Regions from separate parts of the Citrobacter sp. GW821-FHT07H02 genome, predicted to be linked through region 2. Evidence: predicted binding sites of a transcription regulator. Region 2 holds the regulator's gene; the other holds the start of a gene.
What was found. Region 2 encodes ArgR, which controls arginine synthesis, uptake and breakdown. Its sites were predicted from a motif close to ANTGAATAAAAATACANT; they were not measured.
Positions count from the first base shown of each region.

Region 1 (4,411 bases), on a different contig from region 2:
CAGCGCCGCCATATGCAGACAATCCAGCCAGGTGTCGAGCGCGTCGAACAGCCCCTCTTTGTCTTCCTGCATATCTTTGTTATACGCCAGTGGCAGACCTTTCAGCGTCATCATCATGCCGGTCAGTGCGCCCTGCACACGGCCACATTTGCCGCGGATCAGTTCCAGCGCATCCGGGTTTTTCTTCTGCGGCATCAGAGAAGAGCCGGAAGTCACGCGATCGGAAAGCTCAACAAAGCCCGCTTCGCCGGTATTAAAGAAAATCAGATCTTCTGCGAAGCGTGACAGGTGGACCATCCCGATAGATGCGTCGGACAGCAGTTCAAGGACATGGTCACGATCGGAAACGCTGTCCAGGCTATTACGGGTTGCCGATGCAAAGCCCAGCCAACCGGCCAGCTGTTCACGGTCAATCTCATAAGCAGTACCCGCCAGCGCGCCGCAACCTAATGGGCTGACGTCCAGACGCTTAAGCGCATCCTGCAAGCGGCTCTCATCGCGGGCCAGCATTTCAACGTAAGCCAGGCACCAGTGGGCAAACGTGACTGGCTGCGCGCGTTGAAGATGGGTATAACCCGGCATCACCGCGTCCTGGTTATTTTGCGCGGTTTCCACCAGCGCACTTTGCAGTTGACGGGTAGCGTTCAGCAGCTCCGCGACGGTATCTTTGCACCACAGCTTCAGATCGGTCGCGACCTGATCGTTGCGGCTACGTCCGGTATGCAGCTTTTTGCCTAACTGGCCGACCTTGTCGATAAGCTTACCTTCGACCCAGCTATGAATATCTTCGGCATCGCTTTGCAGGATCTGCTGCGGGTCAAGACGTACCTCTTCCAGCAAATTGTTCAGTGCTTCTTCAAGCTGCAACTGCTCGTCTGCGGTCAACACGCCAACGGTTACCAGCGCTTTGGACCAGGCCACAGAGCCGACGATATCCTGCTCCGCCAGGCGATAGTCGAAGCGCAAAGAGTCGTTGAACTGTTTGAACCGTTGATCCGCTGCCTGTGTAAAACGCCCACCCCAAAGTGCCATAACAAATTTCCTTAATAATCAAATTTTTGCCCGGTGGCACTGCGCTTACCGGGCCTACAAGCCCACGTAGGCCGGATAAGCGAAGCGCCATCCGGCACAGAATCTTACGCCAGAATACGCGTACCGATAGGCGTACCATTAAACAGCGCCGGGAGTTGTTCCGCATGACGCCAGGAGGCGATATCCACCGGACGGCCCAGCGTACGCGCCGCATCCAGAGCCGCATTTACCTTCACAATCATGCCATCAGTAATGATGCCCTGTTCAATCAGTTGTTCCGCTTTGTCGGCGGTCATCTCGGCAATACGCTGGCCTTTCCCGTCGAGAATTCCGCTCACATCGGAGAGCAGAATGAGATCCGCACCGAGCGTTGCCGCCAGCGCTGTCGCCGCCTGATCGGCGTTGACGTTCATCAACTCGCCTTCTTCGGTCACACCGATTGAGCTAACCACCGGCAGAAAACCACTTTCCAGCAGGGTGTTAATCAGCACAGGCGAACCCGGCTGCGCCAGTCCAACATGGCCTAACGCTTCGTCGAGCTGAGTCACTTTTACGCTGTCACCGTCGCCAAGATAAAGACCCACAGAGGCAATATGATGTTTCTTCGCCCACGCCAGCAGGGTTTTGTTTGCCGTCCCCGCCAGCGCACCGGTAATGATGTCGATCTGGTCGGCAGGCGTCACACGCAGGCCGTTTTTCTTTTTCACCGGCAGGTTGAGCCCTTTCATCAGCTCATCCACCACACAGCCGCCGCCATGCACAATGACCAGCGGACGCTGATGCGACTCACGATAGTTCACCAGCGCGGTAAACAGACGCTCCAGCGCCTCTTCGCTATCAAGTAATACGCCGCCCAGCTTGATAATCAATGGATTCATCATTGCACCCTTAAATAAGAGACTGCGTTTCGGCAAAGCCAAAACGAATGTTAGCGCACTGCATGGCCTGCGCCGCTGCGCCTTTCAATAAGTTGTCTTCGGTTGCCACAACAATCAGGTGCTCGCCCTGTACTGCGAATCCGATATCGCAGAACGGTAACCCAACCACGTTTTTCAGCGCCGGAACGCCTTTGTCATACAGACGTACCAGCGGTTTATCGCCATACGCCTGCTGCAATACCTTCCCTACCTGAGCCTGCGTGACACCCGGTTTCAGGCGGCAGGTAATGGTTTCCAGAATGCCCCGTGGGAAGTTACCCAGATGCGGCGTGAAGATCACGTCTGCCCCCAGATGCGTTGCGATTTCCGGCTGATGGCGGTGAGTAAACACGCCGTACGGTTGCAGGCTCACTTCGCAGAAGCTATTCGAGATTGCAGCCTTGCGCCCGGCTCCGCTCACGCCACTGGTGGCGTTGATCACCGGCCACTGGGAGAGTTCCAGCAGATCGGCATCAATCAGTGGTTTCAGCGAAAGCTGCGCTGCCGTGGGATAACACCCCGGTACGGCAATCAGGTTTGCCTCTTTCAGTTTATCGGCGTTCCACTCAGCCAGACCGTACACCGCCTGCTCCAGCAGTTCAGGGTGCTGATGCGTAAAACCATAATATGTCTCGTAGAAGGCGCCATCATTAACGCGGAACGCACCGGAGAGGTCGAACACCACACAGCCTGCCGCCAGAAATTGCGGCGCGAGATCGTGGCTCACCTCATGGGCAGTGGCGAGGAACACCACATCCACCCCTGCGCTAAACTCGCTAATATCAGACATCGGCTGCAACGCCAAATCGACAATGCCCTTTAACTGCGGATGTAAATCAGAGATTAATTTTCCTGCATCATTGCTTTGCGCTGAGACGGTCAAAGCGGTTATGGTCATATCAGGATGGCGATTTACATAGGTCACAAGCTCTGCGCCAGCGTAACCACTGGCACCCACAATCAGCGTATTCAACATCGGGGCTGTTCACCTTCTTACGTCTATGTGATCGGGAAGACGGGAATCTTCCTCACCGGGTTAAGGTTTTTCACCTCACCTTACACTTGGTGGGTTTTATTACGCTTAACGTTATTGTATTTTTATTCACAAATACTGCATGAATATTGATACTATCATGACCTAAGGTGTGTCAACAATGAAAAACGATTTACCGCCATTTATCGAGATTTACCGCGCTCTGATTGCCACACCATCGATTAGCGCAACCGAAGAATCACTGGATCAAAGCAATGCGTCTTTAATCACTCTGCTGGCTGAATGGTTTAAGGATTTGGGCTTTCAGGTTGACGTTCAGCCCGTCCCCGGAACCCGTCATAAATTCAATATGCTCGCAAGTATTGGACAAGGTGCGGGTGGTCTGTTGCTGGCCGGGCATACCGACACCGTACCGTTTGATGATGGACGCTGGACGCGCGACCCTTTCACGCTGACCGAACACGACAATAAGCTCTACGGTCTGGGCACGGCTGACATGAAAGGTTTCTTCGCGTTTATTCTCGACGCCCTGCGCGACGTGGATGTGACAAAGCTGAAGAAACCGCTCTACATTCTGGCGACCGCCGATGAAGAAACCAGCATGGCGGGCGCACGCTATTTTGCAGAGACCTCCTCTCTGCGCCCGGACTGCGCGATTATTGGCGAACCAACATCGCTGCAACCGATACGCGCCCACAAAGGCCATATTTCAAACGCGGTACGTATTCTGGGTCAGTCGGGACACTCCAGCGATCCGGCGCGTGGCGTTAATGCGATTGAACTGATGCATGACGCTATTGGCCACATCATGCAACTGCGCGACGACCTGAAAGAACGTTATCACTACGAAGCGTTTACCGTCCCGTACCCGACGTTAAATCTGGGTCATATTCATGGCGGTGATGCGGCGAACCGCATCTGCGCCTGTTGTGAACTGCATATGGATATCCGCCCGCTGCCGGGCATGACGCTGAATGATCTTAACGGCCTGCTCAATGATGCCCTGGCGCCAGTGAGCGAACGCTGGCCGGGTCGCCTGACGGTGTCAGAATTGCACCCGCCCATCCCAGGCTATGAGTGTCCGCCCAATCATCAACTGGTTGAAGTGGTCGAAAAGCTGCTGGGGACGAAAACGGACGTGGTGAACTACTGCACCGAAGCGCCGTTTATCCAGACGCTATGCCCAACGCTGGTGCTCGGACCGGGTTCCATTAACCAGGCCCATCAGCCGGATGAATATCTGGAAACACGCTTCATTAAGCCAACCCGTGAATTAATCACTCAAGTGATACATCACTTCTGCTGGCACTAACGATCCCTCGCCTCGCCCATCCGAAGGGAATACGCGAGGCGATATTTTTACATTTTCATAAGCAATACTTATCTGATTCTTGCTGAATTAAATAACGTAAATTGCCGCCATTTATTCGTTTGCTGAACCGATTTCGCAGCAATTGACGTCACGTCT
Region 1 covers NZ_JBWKPZ010000012.1:10,547-14,957, forward strand. Annotated here, with positions in the region: gene argH (argininosuccinate lyase) at 1-1,032, opposite strand, end outside; gene argB (acetylglutamate kinase) at 1,137-1,913, opposite strand; gene argC (N-acetyl-gamma-glutamyl-phosphate reductase) at 1,921-2,925, opposite strand; gene argE (acetylornithine deacetylase) at 3,104-4,255, shown strand.
Region 1: a site for ArgR is predicted at 3,039-3,056, ahead of argC (N-acetyl-gamma-glutamyl-phosphate reductase). Genes of this name have one in related genera too.

Region 2 (4,411 bases):
CAGCTTGAGATCCGCACGCTGGGCTCCGGTGTGATCATGGATCAGCGCGGTTATATCATCACCAACAAGCATGTTATTAACGACGCCGATCAGATAATCGTCGCCCTACAAGATGGACGCGTGTTTGAGGCGCTGCTGGTGGGGTCCGATACGCTGACCGATCTGGCCGTGTTAAAAATTAATGCCGCCGGTGGACTCCCGACGATTCCGATAAACTCGCGCCGTACGCCGCATATTGGCGACGTCGTTCTGGCTATCGGCAACCCGTATAATCTCGGACAAACCATCACCCAGGGGATCATCAGCGCGACCGGTCGTATTGGTCTGAACCCTTCCGGGCGCCAGAATTTTCTACAAACGGACGCCTCCATCAACCACGGTAACTCCGGTGGTGCGCTGATCAACTCGCTGGGTGAGTTGATGGGCATTAACACCTTATCCTTTGATAAAAGTAATGACGGCGAAACGCCGGAAGGCATTGGCTTCGCCATTCCGTTCCAGCTGGCGACCAAAATTATGGATAAACTTATCCGTGATGGTCGTGTGATCCGTGGCTACATCGGTATTGGCGGCCGCGAAATCGCGCCAATGCATGCCCAGGGTGGTGGGATAGACCAAATTCAGGGAATCGTCGTCAACGAGGTCTCACCGGATGGTCCGGCGGCTCAGGCTGGCATTCAGGTCAATGATTTGATCATTTCGGTGAACAATAAGCCTGCCGTTTCCGCGCTGGAAACGATGGACCAGGTCGCTGAAATTCGCCCAGGCTCGGTGATCTCTGTGGTCGTCATGCGGGATGACAAGCAGTTGACGCTGCAGGTTACCATTCAGGAATATCCGGCAACCAACTGAGTATTTCCCGAAGCCAGAGACAAAAAAAACCGGAGTCGCAATGCTCCGGTTTTTTTTCACTGATGGCGGTTCGCTTACTTATTAACGAACTCTTCGCCCAGGGTGATATCTTTCTTCAGCGTATCCAGCATGCCTTCCATCGCATTCTGCTCAAAGGCACTCAGTTTGCCGATAGACTGACGCTCTTCCACACCATTTTTGCCCAGCAGCAGCGGTTGTGAGAAGAAACGCGCATACTGGCCGTCGCCTTCAACGTAAGCACATTCCACAACGCCTTTTTCGCCCTGCAGCGCGCGAACCAGAGACAGACCAAAACGTGCGGCAGCCTGACCCATAGACAGGGTTGCAGATCCGCCACCGGCTTTTGCTTCAACCACTTCAGTACCCGCGTTCTGGATACGTTTGGTCAGGGCAGCGGCCTCTTCCTCGGTGAAGCTAACGCCAGGGATTTGCGACAGCAGTGGCAGAATCGTCACACCAGAGTGTCCGCCAATCACCGGAACTTCAACTTCAGTCGGCAGCTTGCCTTTCAGTTCCGCAACAAAGGTGTTGGAGCGGATGATGTCCAGCGTGGTCACGCCAAACAGTTTGTTCTTGTCGTAAACACCTGCTTTCTTCAGGACTTCTGCAGCGATAGCGACAGTGGTGTTCACCGGGTTGGTGATAATACCCACGCACGCTTTCGGACAGGTTTTCGCAATCTGCTGGACCAGGTTTTTCACGATACCGGCGTTAACGTTAAACAGGTCGGAACGATCCATACCCGGTTTACGCGCCACACCCGCAGAGATCAGAACCACATCCGCACCTTCCAGTGCCGGGGTTGCGTCTTCGCCACAGAAACCTTTGATCTTCACAGCAGTTGGGATATGGCTCAAGTCAGTGGCCACACCTGGAGTCACTGGAGCGATGTCGTACAGGGAGAGTTCTGAACCTGAAGGCAGTTGATTCTTTAACAATAATGCTAGCGCCTGACCGATACCGCCAGCTGCGCCGAGGACTGCAACTTTCATCCTAAACTCCTTATTATATTGATAAGCTAAGTGTTTAATGCTCCGCGGCGGCGACCTTAATTCACAAAATTAATGATTACAATACTCACGTGTCAAGAATGCGGAGTCACGCGAATTTGGCTTTTATGCATTTAATTTACGTAATCCAAAGCCACTGCAGCTGTAGAGCAACTTTTCCACAAGTGCGGACAATATACCCTACTCCCCCCTCAAAACAACATCAATTTGATAACATTTAATTTACTTTTAACCTTATTTGCGAGCCGTGACACAGGCATGTTTCTTGATAACGAAATTTGATAAAATTCCGCTCTTTCATAACATTATTTCAGCCTCGAACAAGGCAGACTGTTTGCATAAAAATTCATCTGTATGCACAATAATGTTGTTTCTACCGCCATATTACGGGTGACTTATGCGAAGCTCGGCAAAACAAGAAGAATTAGTAAAGGCGTTTAAAGCGCTGCTTAAAGAAGAAAAATTCAGCTCACAGGGTGAAATCGTCCTCGCGTTGCAGGATCAGGGCTTTGATAACATCAACCAGTCCAAAGTCTCACGCATGCTGACAAAGTTCGGCGCCGTGCGGACCCGCAACGCAAAAATGGAGATGGTGTACTGCCTCCCGGCAGAGTTGGGTGTCCCCACGACATCCAGCCCGTTAAAGAACCTGGTATTAGATATCGATTTCAATGATGCCGTTGTAGTGATCCATACCAGCCCAGGCGCTGCGCAACTGATCGCACGCCTGCTGGATTCACTGGGCAAAGCGGAAGGTATCCTCGGGACAATTGCGGGCGATGACACCATTTTCACAACCCCTGCTAATGGCTTCTCAGTGAAAGATCTGTACGAAGCGATTCTCGAGCTGTTCGAACAAGAGCTGTAACCTCCTCTCCCCGTCGCCACACACGGCGGGGAAAATCCTGTCTTTCTCCCTGCTTTGCACGCATTTCCACTGCTTTTGATTTAACGAATAGTGCGTTTAATCGCTTAAACACATTCACGCGGTCAATGATAAAGCCAAATATCGCACATTTTGTTAAATTTTATATCTTTATGAATTTATTAGATTTAAATCGAAAACCTCGCCATCAGAAGCATTTTTAATTCCATGTGATTATAAAAACTAAATTTTTTAATACTTAATTACCCACTGAACAATTAGCAAGGTATTAATTAATCGCGTGACTAGTGTATACTTGATTTTGTGATGAGGGTCACGAAACAAAGGACCCCAATAAAAGAATTCGACGAGGTAAATATCATGAAAATCAAAACTACAGTTGCAACGTTAAGTATTCTCTCTGTTCTCTCATTCGGTGCATTTGCCGCAGATTCCATCAATGCCCAGCAGGCGCAAAACCGCGAAGCTATCGGTTCTGTTTCCGTCAGCGCGATCGGCTCTTCACCGATGGACATGCATGAAATGCTGAACAAAAAAGCGGAACAACAAGGCGCCTCAGCGTATCAGATCACCGAAGCACGTAGCGGTAGCCACTGGCACGCCACTGCTGAACTGTACAAATAAGGCTCGCCTGTCATCGCTAATGCAAACAATAACTCGCGGGAATATCGCATAAGAACGCCCTGCAAACCGCTGAGTTAACCGTATTGAGGAATGTAAACTATGAACACTAAATATCTTATCGCTTCACTCGGCCTGGCTTCAGTTCTCTCTTTCGGCGCAAACGCCGCCGTACACCAGGTCAATGCGCAAGAAGCACAAAATCTGCAATCCATGGGCAGTGTCTCTGTTTCTCAGATTGGTAGTTCTCCGATGGATATGCGTCAGGAGCTTGCTGCTAAAGCAGAAAAAGCAGGCGCCAGCAGCTATCGCGTGATTGAACTGAAAGAAGGGTCACAGTGGCACGCCACGGCAGAACTCTACAAATAAACCCTCGTCGTCTAGTCCGACGACTTGCCCCCGCCTGTCGGGGGCTTTTTTATACCTAAGGCTTAGAGCCGAACGTTAAAACGTAACTGTCCTTCCAGCTCTTCTTCTGCTTCATCGAACAGCAAAATCAACGCCCCATAACGTCGGCGCTGCTTTTCAGGTAGATGAACAAACTCTATTTCCAGCGGCAACGGCAATACTTCGCCTATCACTATCTCCCACAGAGAATCCAGATCGCTGATCTGTTCTCTGGCAATACCAAACATCCGCGCAAACTCACGGTAAAAATCACTCTGGTTTTCTATCTCATCAAAATCAAAGGTATAGATATTCATTGCCCGCCACCACCTCCGGTAAGCGCTTTCGCAACCCACCAAACTACCTACCACGACGATTCCTGCACATCGGTTAAGTATAGCCATAAAAAAACCGACGCTTTTGGCGTCGGCTTTTCCGTGTTTAGTTATCCGTGAGGGCATGCTGATATTTATGCAACATGCCAGAGAGTCGTTTTACCGGTTCCGTGACCTGTGGTGGCGCTTCCCAGATGCGCAGTTTTTCCTGATAGATATCGAGTTCCTCAAGGAGTTGTCCGAAGTATCGCCGACGCTTGTCGTCGCTACTGGCGGAAATCACGCGATCCGCGGTGCGG
Region 2 covers NZ_JBWKPZ010000025.1:29,003-33,413, forward strand. Annotated here, with positions in the region: gene degS (outer membrane-stress sensor serine endopeptidase DegS) at 1-852, shown strand, start outside; gene mdh (malate dehydrogenase) at 927-1,865, opposite strand; gene argR (transcriptional regulator ArgR) at 2,281-2,751, shown strand; gene yhcN (peroxide/acid stress response protein YhcN) at 3,130-3,393, shown strand; gene yhcN-B (DUF1471 family stress response protein YhcN-B) at 3,493-3,759, shown strand; gene AC07NP_RS19905 (barstar family protein) at 3,822-4,094, opposite strand; gene aaeB (p-hydroxybenzoic acid efflux pump subunit AaeB) at 4,219-4,411, opposite strand, start outside.